Regions from separate parts of the Cognatiyoonia sp. IB215446 genome, predicted to be linked through region 2. Evidence: riboswitches for the same ligand, from Rfam matches in the RefSeq annotation. Region 2 holds a riboswitch; each other region holds the start of a gene.

Region 1 (4,130 bases), on a different contig from region 2:
GTTTGGACTCATCTTCCAGCCACCCGTGTTCGCAGCAGGGGAAGCCCGACAAATCACCCGATGAAAGGACTTCTCGTCATGCCCAAACCATTGGACAGCTCGAAAACGACCAAACAGGACGACCAGCTCTCGGTGCCGACCAAGGCCGAGCTCCTCGAAGCGTTGCAACACGATGGCAGCCGTGCGGGATTGCAGCTGGAATGGATGCTTGACCGCTGCGCCGGACGTGAGGGGCGGCTGTGATGGGTATGCCAAAGATGATGCCGCAACCGACGCAACCTACCCAACATCTGCCCTGCTTTGATGCGCGCGATATGGTCAGTGATGAAGGCCAGGCCAATATCGTGCTGGACGATCAAGTCTATGTCTTGCGTATCACACGCGCGGGCAAGTTGATCCTGACAAAATGAATGCGTCCCTTGCACATCGTGGCGCGGCCACTGTTGCTGTTATTGATGATTTTGACGGGCTGACAGCCGCTGCTGTTATCTACCTGCGCATGTGGTGCGAAGGTCCAGAGACGCAAACGAACGTCATGAATGACCTGATCAACACGCTGGGAAGAGGACGCGGGCACAATGCGGTTGCCGCCTTTGCAGAGCTTTGCAGCATGTGTGTTCGGCACGGACGCCGCCCGCTTTGCCGCCATGGGTTAAATTGCCGCTGTGTTGGTGCCGATGAGGCCAGCTTTGCCCATTTCGTGGCGAGCGCCGCAGACGGAGAGCGTGAAGATGCCATGATGATCGCTATGCTGCTGGTCCGTCCCGACATGGCCCCTGCCCTGACCAGCCTAGCCGCGGATTTCGGCCTCGCGCTCAAACAAATGAACCTCGCCGCGCCCAAAGCGGTCGCGAAGAAGCCAATTCATCAACCAGTACTTCACTAACAGGGAAAAACCTCATGAAATCCACGTATCTCGCGTCAACGGCACTCTGTCTGGCACTTGCGACGCCTGCTCTGGCGGTCGAAAAAACGGACGTCCTCGACACTTATGCCGATATGGCGGCCGCAAAATATACTGACAGCTTAACATCTGCGAAAGTGCTGCAAACTGCGATCAACGCGCTTGTTGCCGATCCGTCGGCGGAGCACCTGGAGGCCGCGAAGGAAGCTTGGCTTGCCGCCCGCGTTCCTTACCAGCAGACTGAGGTTTTCCGCTTCGGCAATGCCATCGTCGATGATTGGGAAGGCAAGGTGAACGCGTGGCCACTCGATGAAGGGCTGATCGATTACGTAGATGCCTCTTACGGTGGTCCAACGGATGAGAACGCCGCAGCGACGCTGAATGTGATCGCCAATGCGTCTTTCACGCTGTCTGGTGAGACTGTGGATGCATCCACTATCACGCCCGCACTTTTGGAAGACACACTCCAAGAGGCGGACGGGGTGGAGGCGAATGTCGCCACCGGATACCACGCGATTGAGTTCCTTCTGTGGGGGCAGGACCTCAACGGGCACGGGGCGGGCGCAGGCAACCGCCCCTGGACAGACTATGCGCAGGGCGATGCTTGCACGAACGGCAATTGCGACCGCCGCGCGGAATATCTGGTGGCGGCAACCGACCTCCTGATCTCAGATTTGGAATGGATGGCCGCGCAATGGACTGATGGTGGTGCGGCCCGCGCTGAATTGATGGCCGACGCTGATGCAGGCATTGCTGCAATGCTAACCGGTATGGGCTCGCTTTCTTACGGCGAAACTGCTGGTGAGCGGATGCGCCTTGGCGTGATGCTCAACGATCCCGAGGAAGAGCATTCTTGCTTTGCCGACAACACGCATAATGATCACTTCTACAATGGTGTGGGCATCCAGTCTGTCTATCTTGGCAGTTATACGGGCATCGACGGCACCGTGGTAAGCGGACCATCGCTTTCCGATCTGGTGGCCGAAGCCGATCCTGCGCTGGATATGGAAATGAAAGCGAAATTGTCCGATGCCGTGATGGCCCTGGGCCGCATCAAAACTGCGGCCGAGGCGGGCTTTACCTATGATATGATGCTTGCGCGTGGCAATGATGCCGGCGAAGCTTTGATCATGGGCGGCGTGAACGGGCTGATCGACCAAACGCGGTCCATCGAACGCGTCATCGCCGTTCTGGGCGCCGATGGGATCGAAATCGAAGGATCGGACAGCCTCGATAATCCAGAAGCCGTTTTTCAATAACTGACCTAAAAAGCTCGAAAACCGGGGCGGTGCTTTGGTGGCACCGCCCCTTCTCTTTTGAGCAAGTTGGTATTTGGTCGTTGCATCTTCTTCAAAAAGCTTTGGGTGAATGCGTGCGCCGCTACTTGACATTACCATCGCTAAAATTATCCAAAATTTACTTCGGTTCTGGCGCATCAAGTGCGTCGGATGAAAAGAGAACGCAGTGAGCACTCAAGATCTAAATCTGCGGCTGTCCCCGCAACTGCAAGCGGTGAGCGAAGCCGGAATGACCAATGACGCACCAGAGCGCCAGTAACGAAGGCCTGGCAAAGCTATGACCCGCGAGCAAGGAAACCGCCATGCGATTGCGATATCTTCTTCTGCTCTTTCTTCCCGCCTCCGCAATGGCGGAGGCAGTCCAGATTCCCGGACCGCCAGGGCCGCTGGAGGCAGAGCAGATCGCACCGGAAGGTGCAGCGCATGCTGTGGTGATTGTACCGGGATCAGGGCCGACCGACCGCGATGGGAATTCTCCCCAGTCCGGGCTCGCCACTGATACCTACAAGCTACTCGCCGAAGGGTTGGCGGTGCATGGTATCGCATCATTGCGCATCGATAAGCGCGGTTTCTTTGGCAGCGAGGCGGCCATCGCTGATCCAAACGATGTCACCATTGCGGCCTATGCCGATGATTTGCGCGGCTGGGTGAACCGTGCTTCCCAGATTGCGCCATGCGTCTGGATTGCCGGACATTCCGAAGGCGGGCTGGTGGCCTTGGTAGCGGCAAAGGACCCGCCTGCCAGCCTTTGCGGTCTGATCCTTCTTGCAACACCCGGGCGACCTGTCGGGCAGTTGATGATCGCGCAGTTTGAAGCCAATCCGGCCAATGCGCCAATCATGCCGGAAATCAGGTCTATCGTGACCGACCTGGAAGCTGGCACAGGCCGCGATCCAACCGACATATCGCCGGTCTTGCAGTCGCTTTTTTCACCCAGCCTCCAGCGCTATATGATTGATCTCTTTTCCTACGATCCTACTGCTATCGCCGCAGACTGGAATGGTCCCGCGCTGATCATGCAAGGTGATGCAGACGTGCAAGTCAGCCTGGATGATGCGAACCTGCTCAAAGGTGCGATGCAGCAGGCGCGGCGCGTAAACCTGCCTGGCGGGACCCATATGCTGAAAGAGGCGGTCCCTGGGGATCCTCTCGCCGACTACTACGACCCCACGCTACCGCTGCACGATATGGTGCTGCCCAGCATCGTCGATTTCATTTCGGAAAACGGGACAACTGATTGACAGAGTCCGCGTACTGGTCACTGAGACGTGCTGGCTTGCACAAAGGTTAGGTCAAATAATCGGATTGACGCCGATCACGCGTGGGTGGAGCCACAGCAGCCCCACATAAACAAAACCAGCAACAACGATGCGCAAAGCATCGCTGACCGGTGCTGACATGAAAGCAACCGCATGAGCCTGACGGCCCATGTCATCTTTGAGCATCTGCCACCCCTGCCCCATCTCGCGGCGTTTGCGGCGATCAACAAGCAGCCCACCAAAGCTGGCAAAACCTGCGAAGACACCAAACAGGATCACATGCGCCAGATCACCATTCGGGATCAGATGGGCCAGCGCCCACACTGCAAGTGCTGTCAGCAGAGGATGGCGTGTCAGGCGCACAATGCCCGGTCGCTGTGGGTCGAATAGGTAATTTTGCGCGCCGCCAAAGGAAAACGGATTTGGGCGTCCAAGCCCCAGGCTGAAGATGATGCAAGACAGTCCCATCAGGATCAGTGCAACACCATTTTGCCAAGGCGCCCAAGACCAAAGGGGGACAAAGGGTGCCTGTCCCGCGGCAATGATCAACCATGTCAAGGCACCCAATGACAATGCCCCGTAGGCCAAACCGAACCCACGCGGGCCAAGCGCCCGCACCAGAATGGGTCGCAAGGGTGGCCTGACAGGCAAAGAATGCGTGACAAAAAA
Region 2 (4,130 bases):
CTGTGCTGACGGCCTCGCTCACGGGCTTATTCGCTCCAGAACGCGTCGGCGAGGGTCTTGATCGCGCGGATATTGCGCGGCCCCGGTGTCGCCTCGACATATTCCAGCGTCACAAAGCGGTCGTTCTTCACGGCATCAATGTCCGCAAAGGCGGGGTTGGACATCATGAAGTCGCGCTTTTCCTCTGCTGTGACCTCACCGTAATTCACGATGACGACGACTTCGGGGTTCCGCTCAACCACCGCTTCCCATGTGACGGTGGCCCAGCTTTTCTTAAAATCATCCATGATGTTGACGCCACCCGCCGCCTCGATCAGCGCGGTCGGCATGGCATAACGCCCGGCAGTAAACGGCGTATCCTCACCGCTGTCATAGACAAAGACGCGCAGCGGCTCGCCCGTTTGCAGCGTTTCCGTGAAGGCAGCAAGATCGGCGCGGTATCCATCGACGAGTTCGGTCGCCGCATCCTCAACATCGAAGATGCGACCAAGGTTCATCAGGTCGGCATACATGTCCTCGATGCTGGCCTTTTCCTTGTCCATTATATGGGTGCAGGATTCGGTGAGTTCGTAGACCTGAATGCCAAACGGCTCCAGCGTTTCGGGTGTGACTTCACCGCCAACTTTCATGCCGTAGTTCCATCCAGCAAAGAAAAAGTCGGCATCGGCGCCCACAAGCACCTCTTTCGACGGGTAGCGCGCGGACAGCTCAGGCAATTCATCGATACCAAACCGCATCTCTTCGTCCAGCGTCTTCCAGCCCGAAATGCCGGTATAGCCCACCATGTTGTCGGCGAGGCCGAGGACCAGCATCATCTCCGTCAGGTTGACGTCGTTTGAGATGGCCCGTTGCGGCGGCGCATCGAAGGTCACCGTGCGGTTGCAGCTTTGCACTGTCACTTCGGCCTGTACGAAGCTCCCGATAAGGGCGAGTGCTGTCGCGCCGTAGATTGCATTCTTCATGATATCGTTTCCTCGGTCTGAAGATGAAAGGTCAGATGATTGGTGTTGCTCGGCGCGAGATGTTCGCGCCGCGCTTGCACATGGAAGGCGTTTGAGACGGCGGCTTCGGACAGCACCTCATCAGGGGTGCCGAACCCAACGGGCCGCCCGTTCTGCAAAAGCAGGATGTGATCGCAGATATCAGCCGCGAGATTAAGATCATGCAGAGAGGTCACAATCGTCAGCGGCAGGTGCCGGATCAGGTCCAGCACCTCAAGCTGATGGCGGATGTCGAGGTGGTTGGTCGGCTCGTCCAGGATCAAAAGGCGCGGTTGCTGTGTGAGCGCGCGGGCCACCATGACCCGCTGACGCTCACCTCCTGAAAGTGTTCCAAGATGGCGATGTGCGAGGCCATGCAGCCCAAGCTGCCCCAACGCGCTATCAATGATCTCCGCATCATGCGCACCGGCACTGCCACCAAAGCCGCGCCGATGCGGGGTGCGTCCTAAAGTGACAATTTCGCGGACCGTCAGGGCGAAGTCGCTGGGTTGTTCCTGCAAAACGGCGGCAATCCGTTGCGCGACCTCTTTCGCGCTGAGGCTCCAGATATCCGCGCCATCAACCTGCACCGCGCCGGTGCGCGGCCGGTGAAACCGGTAGAGCAGGCGCAACAACGTGGTTTTGCCCGCACCGTTCGGACCTACGATGCCCAGCACACCACCCGCAGGCAGATCAAAGCTGGTTGCCTGCAGGATCTGCGGCGCGCCTCGCCCCGGCGACCATGACAGGTCGTGCACGGAAAGATGGGCGGCGGTCACGAGGCTCGCGCCTCGCTTTCCTCAATCGCGACAATCGCTGCGGGGACGCGGGCCAACGTCGACTTGCGCAGCTTGCCGGGCCGGTCCACGGACGAGCACCAGCCGTCATGCAGATAGGCATATTGGCGGGCGAAGGCGACGAGATCATCAATGTCCGTCTCAGGATCGATATCACCGAAAAGATACGTGGCCTTTCGTGTGCCATGATAAGCCACCGTACAAGGACGGTCGCATCCGGCCATGCAAGCCACGCCGGAGATCTCAAAGTCCTCGGTGACAGCGTCGCCCGCGGCCGCCATGGCCTTGCGTAGGCGGTCGATCAGCTCATAGCCCGGACGACATTCGGTGCCCTTGTGCCGACAGGATGTGCAGATTGTAATACGATGTTCCATAAGGCCCTCCGCCTTGGGCGGGGGCAAGGGATACAGAACCATGTTGTCGCGGGTCGTTGAACCGCTTTGCCATCATATGCTCCAGACCAGGCACCCCGCCTGATGGGTGTTGACATGCCGGTGCACGCGGCACCGGTGATGGCAGGTCTCCTGACTTGCGGGTCAATGCTTGCCCCAACCTTCCCGAACCTTTGGCCCAGTGGTGTTTTGGGGTCGCTCACCGCTCACAGTTGCGGGGGCAGTCACGGATTTGGTGCCTTATGGCTACGCCGCACCGTGTTCCCTTTTCATCTTGTCAGCACTTTTGGCGTCCAAGAACCATCGCTGTCAGTGAAATGAAAGTTGCGGGTGGGGTCAATAGGCATTCGTCATGCATGTGGAACCAGCATTGCGAATGAAACTTTTGCCCTCGGGAAGGTATGTCTGTCTAGGACCAGGACCATGAACCGGCAAATGACAAGAGTTGTGGTAGCAACTGCTGAAATGGAAATCTCCGGGCATCGGTTGTAGTGAAGCTAACCAATGCGCCAATGCTGAAGGTGCCTAAATTACCAGAGTTAAAAAGTGTTTTGGAAGAGCTGATGCACCCGAAGGAAACCAACTTGAACCTAGTCTACTTGATCCATGCCCTTTTGGAGTATCTCCGGTCGAATGCCCCACGTTTTGGCGGATGGCAAGGGCCTAACGAGCATTCTAGAAAACCATTTAACTCGTGATGAACTTTCTAACTTACATGGATCACGACGAGGTGTGGAATGAAAAGTTCACGGCCCGTCGCAGGGAGAGGTTCCGGTTGCCGGCTCGAACGCTGCGTTGACGATTGATCGGCTATTGCAACCAACGGCATGAGCAACTTCGCTGATTGCTATGTCACGTTGAAGAAGCAGTCGCTTGGCCTCGCTGATCCGTCGGTGGTTCAGAAAAGCATAATGCTAGCGATACAATTTTGCTCTTCTGGACAGGAGGCTACTTAAATGAAAGGGCGCTGCGGTCCCTTCCAGAAACATCTCTAAGAACGCAAACAACACGAGGACTCGACGGCAACTCGAACAAAAGAGATCCGCATTACCAACTGCTTAACCCCTGGCTAAGATACTACCGACTCATCATAATTCCGGCCAGCCAACTTCATTCCACTGGCTTGCCTGCGCGCGCAACCGGTCCGCAAACCAGTTGGCCAATTGCTTCTCCCGGCCTGAACGCTCCATAGGTTCCGGATTGGTTGCTTCCGCGCCTTCAAAATCTAGCGAAAGCTTGCGAAAGTACCGAATGAAAGCCTCTGATGGCTCCCGTCGCCATGTGTCGAAGCTCAATGGAACATGGGCTGAGTAGATTGCGTCAGAGTATGTCGTCACGACCGACCTCTGCTGGCTAACGGTGAAAGCGCGCTCAAAGAGCCATATGAAATCATCCTGGGTCAACTCGGCGAGACTCTTATGGCCCAATCGCCCTTCATCAATGAAGTTTGAAGTCGCTATCTCGTGCATGAGGCGTCGACCAAGCACGTTAAACCCCATTTCACCTAAAGTGATCTGAAACGCACCTAGGCGCTCGCAAGCGAAGAAGTCTTCGGCATGGATCGGAATTATTGCGCTTGTCGTGATGGCTTCGAGTCGGGTCTTTAACAGCGCGCCAAGTGATGACGCCGGTGTTGTTTCCATTTGCTGCGCGACAACACCGACATCGTACCAATCTGGAGGAAGAAAATTCTCTATGAGGTTTAGGGCGCTCTGTCTGAGTATGGAAACATCCCGTGGTGAAAAATGAATGATATAGGTCACTGGGACGGTGAGTAGATTTAGCTGCGGCAGATCCGTATGCTCTGAAAACAAGCGGTTCAAAGCGCGCTCGTTGTCCGATCGATTATAAAGCATGGCTGTTCTTCTATGTCCTGCGGAGACCTACTGGATGTTGCGGACCAGTTTGAAACCCTCGGCGGCTGCCACTCCGACACAGGCACCGCGATATCTTGCCAGATG
Region 3 (4,130 bases), on a different contig from region 2:
CCTTTTCATAGCCGCCTTCGACGCGCAAAAGGTCAAGGACCTGCCCGCCCTCGGCGGTGTCGCGTTCCACCAGCTTGGCCAATGCGGCCACCTCGGCGCGCAGCGCATTTGCCTCGCCTTCCGCCTCCGATCGCAAAGCGCGCGCTTCGCTTTCGCGTGATTGGGTTTCGGCGCGCGCTGCTTCGGTGGCCACGAGCGCTGTATCGGCGGCCTCAGCGGCCGCGATCGCCGCCTTTTCGGCCTCACCGGCACTTGCAAAATCGGCCTCGGCCTTTGTCAGGTTCGCGCGCGCCTCATCCATGGCTGCCTTGGCACGCGCGGCCTCAGCCTCGCTTTTTTCCAACGTCGTGCGACTATCATCCAGCAAGCGCTGTGCGGATTGATGCCGCGCCGCCAGACGCGCCACATCCTCTGTCATCCGCGCCGTATCAGCCTCGCGTTCCTGCAACACACCCGCCGCCTCGCGTGCTGCCACCTGTGCTGCATCCAGCCGCTTGTCATGGCCCTCTCCGGCCTTCGTGATTTCCCGCGCTTCCCATTCAAGCCGTTCAATCGTCTCGCCCGCATCCTTGTTCAGTCCAGCCTCACGCTCCATATCGCGACCGAGCTGGTCGATGCGGGCGCGCAGCGTCTCGATCATATCAAGCGCACGCTGTTCCTGATCCTTTAGCGTATCCCGTTGCACCTGCAGGCGCTGCAGAACCGCTGCCGCAATCGCCTCTTCCTCACGCAAGGGGGGCAGCGCATCTTCCGCCCCCTGACGCGCTTTGCCGGCCTCGCGCGCCGCTTTTTCAGCCTGCGCTGCCGCGGTTGTCCGCTCGCGCAACTGCTCGGACGCGGCCAAAAGCGCCTCGTCGGCCTCTTTCCAGCGGCGGTAAAGCAACATGCCCTCCGCCTTGCGCAGCTTCTCCCCGATCTCGCGATAGCGCGCGGCCTGTTTGGCCTGCCGGGCCAGTTGCGCAAGCTGTGAGGCCAGTTGTTCGATCACGTCATCAACGCGCGTGAGGTTCGTCTCGGCCCCTTTCAACTTCAGTTCCGCCTCATGACGCCGCTGATAAAGGCCCGAAATCCCGGCTGCCTCTTCCAGAATACGGCGGCGCGCCTTGGGTTTCGCGTTGATCAGTTCCGCGATCTGCCCCTGCCGGACCAAGGCGGGCGAATGCGCCCCGGTGGAGGCATCGGCAAACAGCATCTGCACATCCCGTGCGCGCACGTCCTTTGCTCCAACCTTATAGGCCGAGCCCGCATCGCGCGTGATCCGACGAATGATCTCCAGATTATCGCTGTCGTTGAACGCCGCCGGGGCCAGCCGTTCTCCATTATCGATGATCAGCGACACTTCGGCAAAGTTCCGGGCAGGCCGGGTGGAGGCACCGGCAAAGATCACATCTTCCATGCCCCCGCCGCGCATGGCCTTGGGGCGGTTTTCACCCATGACCCAGCGCAAGGCTTCCAAGAGGTTCGACTTTCCACAACCATTGGGGCCGACCACGCCCGTCAGACCATCCGCGATGATCAGATCGGTTGGATCAACAAAGCTTTTAAAGCCATTCAGTCGGAGCTTGCTAAACCGCACGCGATGTCCTGCTCTTGATTCCCTCAAGTTGACAAATTCTGTCCCTTCGCGATGGCGCGAGTCAACGCGGGTACGCTAGATAAGGCCAAAACCGGCCACTTATCCACAAGATATTGAACCTCACCCCTTCATCATGGTCCAAAAAACCCCCGCCGGAGGCATCCGACCTGTCAAGCAAAGCCGCCCGCTGCCCTGTAAGCGTCGCTTTCCACCTTGACCCTTCTGCCTCCAAAGGCGCACACATAACGCGTATGGTTCCCCGCCGATGCCCAGCATCAGGGGATGAAATGGGAATGTGGACGGGTCGATCTACCTCAGAGACCTCAAGCCACAGCCGCCCCCGCGACTGTATGCGGAGAGCGTTTGCGACAATGCCACTGGGGCAATCCCGGGAAGGCCGCAAAATGCCGAGACCCGCAAGCCAGGAGACCAGCCATGCAAAGTAACGCAACCTGCCGTCGGGGATGACGGTAAAGGAGGATCAACATGTCTATCGCATCAGGTGCCGTTCATCGCACCACGCTTAATCCAGCAAGCCCGGCAGCTCACCGCGCACAGGCGGTGTCTTCATTGGATATCAGGCGGACCACGACCGCTTAGTCCCCAAAGCATGCGGCGTGACTGCATGACATCTGACCAAACGCGATAGGACACAACATGCCCGCAAAGATCCCTGCCACCGTTGTCACCGGCTTTCTTGGCGCCGGAAAGACGACCCTCATCCGCCACATGCTGCAAAACGCCGAAGGCAAGAAGATCGCGCTCATCATCAATGAATTCGGCGATCTCGGCGTCGATGGCGATATCCTGAAAGGCTGCGGTGAGGAAACCTGCACCGAAGACGATATCGTAGAGCTTTCCAATGGCTGCATCTGCTGCACCGTGGCCGATGACTTCATCCCGACCATGGAGCAGCTTCTCAGCCGCGAGGACAAGCCCGATCACATCGTCATCGAAACCTCCGGTCTCGCCCTGCCGCAACCGCTGATCCGCGCGTTCAACTGGCCTGGCATCTCTACCAAAGTGACCGTTGATGGGGTCGTGACAGTTGTGGATGGCCGCGCCGTCCATGATGGCCAGTTCGCACATAATGTGGCTGCGGTCGATGCCCAGCGCGCGCAGGACGACAATCTAGATCACGAAACGCCGCTGTCAGAGCTCTTCGAGGATCAGGTCGCCTGCGCTGACATGATCGTCGTAAACAAGGCCGACCTTCTGAACGAAGATGAGGCTGGTGTCTTGACCGACCGCCTCAAAACCGAGTCCCGTGACGGCGTGCAGGTGGTCAAAGCCGCCATGGGCGCGCTTCCGGTCGACGTACTGCTCGGTCAGGGCATCGGGGCCGAAGCTGACCTCGAAAGCCGCCACGAAATCCACCACCATCATCATCACCACGATGACGATGATCACGATCATGAACACGAGCACGGCCATGATGAATTCGAAAGCTTCATCATCACGCGCGGCGAAGTCGCGGATGCAAACGCCTTCGCCGAACAGGTGGCCGACACAATCCGCGCGCATGGTATTCTGCGCCTGAAAGGCTTCGTCGCGGTCGCCGGCAAACCGATGCGGCTGACGCTGCAGGCCGTAGGTCCGCGCGTCGACACCTATTTCGATCAGCCGTTCGGCGATGCCGCGCGCGACACAAGGTTGGTTGTGATCGGTGAGGCCGGGCTTGATCATGCGGCCATCACAGCAGCGCTCGCCGCATGATTATCGTCGAACGGAATGACCCGCACCATCCCGGCGCCAAGGCTTTGCTCGAGCAAAGCCATGCGCTGATGCGCTCACTCTTTCCACCGGAAGAGAACTTCTTCCTCGATTTCGACGCGCTGGTCGCCCCGGATATCCACTTCTTCACCGCCCTTGAAGACGATGAGATCGTTGGCACGGGCGCGCTCAAGACCTGCGAAGGCTACGGCGAAATCAAATCCATGTTCGTCGCCGAAGAGGCGCGCGGCAAAGGCGTGGCCGACGCCATCCTGCGCCAGATCGAGGACCAGGCCCGCGAAGAAAACCTGCCCGTCCTGAAGCTGGAAACCGGTGATGCGTTGGTCGCTGCCCTGAAGCTCTATGTGCGCAATGGATATAAAACCTGCGAAGCCTTCGGCCCCTACATGACGGCAACCCGGTCAGTCTTCATGGAGAAGACGCTGTGAACTGGACGCAAGGCCGTCCCAGACCCCGATCCGGGGCCTCAACCTGAAATGCACCTGCTCGCCGCCACCCCTGGCGCCATCGCTGACGGCACCGAACCGGTTGATCTGAACCAGACACCCGCAGACGTCGTCATCATTTCGGCAGCGGATACAGAACTCGCCGCCCTCTCGGATGCGCGGGCCGAGATGGAGAAGCCGCCCACCCTGCGGCTGGCCAATATGATGCATCTGACCCATCCAATGTCGGTCGATCTGCACCTCGACAATTGCGCCACGAAATCCCGTCTCGTGATTGCCCGTATTCTGGGTGGCGCGGGCTACTGGAAATACGGATTGACCCAATATGCTGCTCGGCTGCACGAGGCTGGCGTCCCCTTCGTGGCCCTGCCCGG

What was found. A riboswitch is a leader RNA that binds a small molecule or an ion and turns the genes downstream of it on or off. The one in region 2 is predicted to bind cobalamin.
Positions count from the first base shown of each region.
Region 1: it holds a riboswitch for cobalamin, as region 2 does, so the genes downstream of both, SLH49_RS22100 (alpha/beta hydrolase) here and SLH49_RS14940 (DUF1636 domain-containing protein) in region 2, are expected to answer to the same signal.
Region 3: it holds a riboswitch for cobalamin, as region 2 does, so the genes downstream of both, cobW (cobalamin biosynthesis protein CobW) here and SLH49_RS14940 (DUF1636 domain-containing protein) in region 2, are expected to answer to the same signal.

Region 1 is NZ_JAXBMD010000014.1:2,385-6,514, reverse strand. It holds gene SLH49_RS22120 (hypothetical protein) at 79-243, shown strand; gene hemP (hemin uptake protein HemP) at 243-410, shown strand; gene SLH49_RS22110 (hypothetical protein) at 407-886, shown strand; gene SLH49_RS22105 (imelysin family protein) at 901-2,163, shown strand; cobalamin riboswitch at 2,316-2,522, shown strand; gene SLH49_RS22100 (alpha/beta hydrolase) at 2,505-3,443, shown strand; gene SLH49_RS22095 (NnrU family protein) at 3,495-4,130, opposite strand, start outside.
Region 2 is NZ_JAXBMD010000003.1:157,903-162,032, forward strand. It holds gene SLH49_RS14930 (ABC transporter substrate-binding protein) at 27-962, opposite strand; gene SLH49_RS14935 (ABC transporter ATP-binding protein) at 959-1,759, opposite strand; gene SLH49_RS14940 (DUF1636 domain-containing protein) at 1,756-2,151, opposite strand; cobalamin riboswitch at 2,274-2,489, opposite strand; gene SLH49_RS22390 (hypothetical protein) at 2,916-3,071, opposite strand; gene SLH49_RS14945 (hypothetical protein) at 3,258-4,025, opposite strand; gene SLH49_RS14950 (PIG-L deacetylase family protein) at 4,053-4,130, opposite strand, start outside.
Region 3 is NZ_JAXBMD010000001.1:415,238-419,367, reverse strand. It holds gene smc (chromosome segregation protein SMC) at 1-1,576, opposite strand, end outside; cobalamin riboswitch at 1,812-2,029, shown strand; gene cobW (cobalamin biosynthesis protein CobW) at 2,234-3,292, shown strand; gene SLH49_RS02090 (GNAT family N-acetyltransferase) at 3,289-3,738, shown strand; gene cobN (cobaltochelatase subunit CobN) at 3,787-4,130, shown strand, end outside.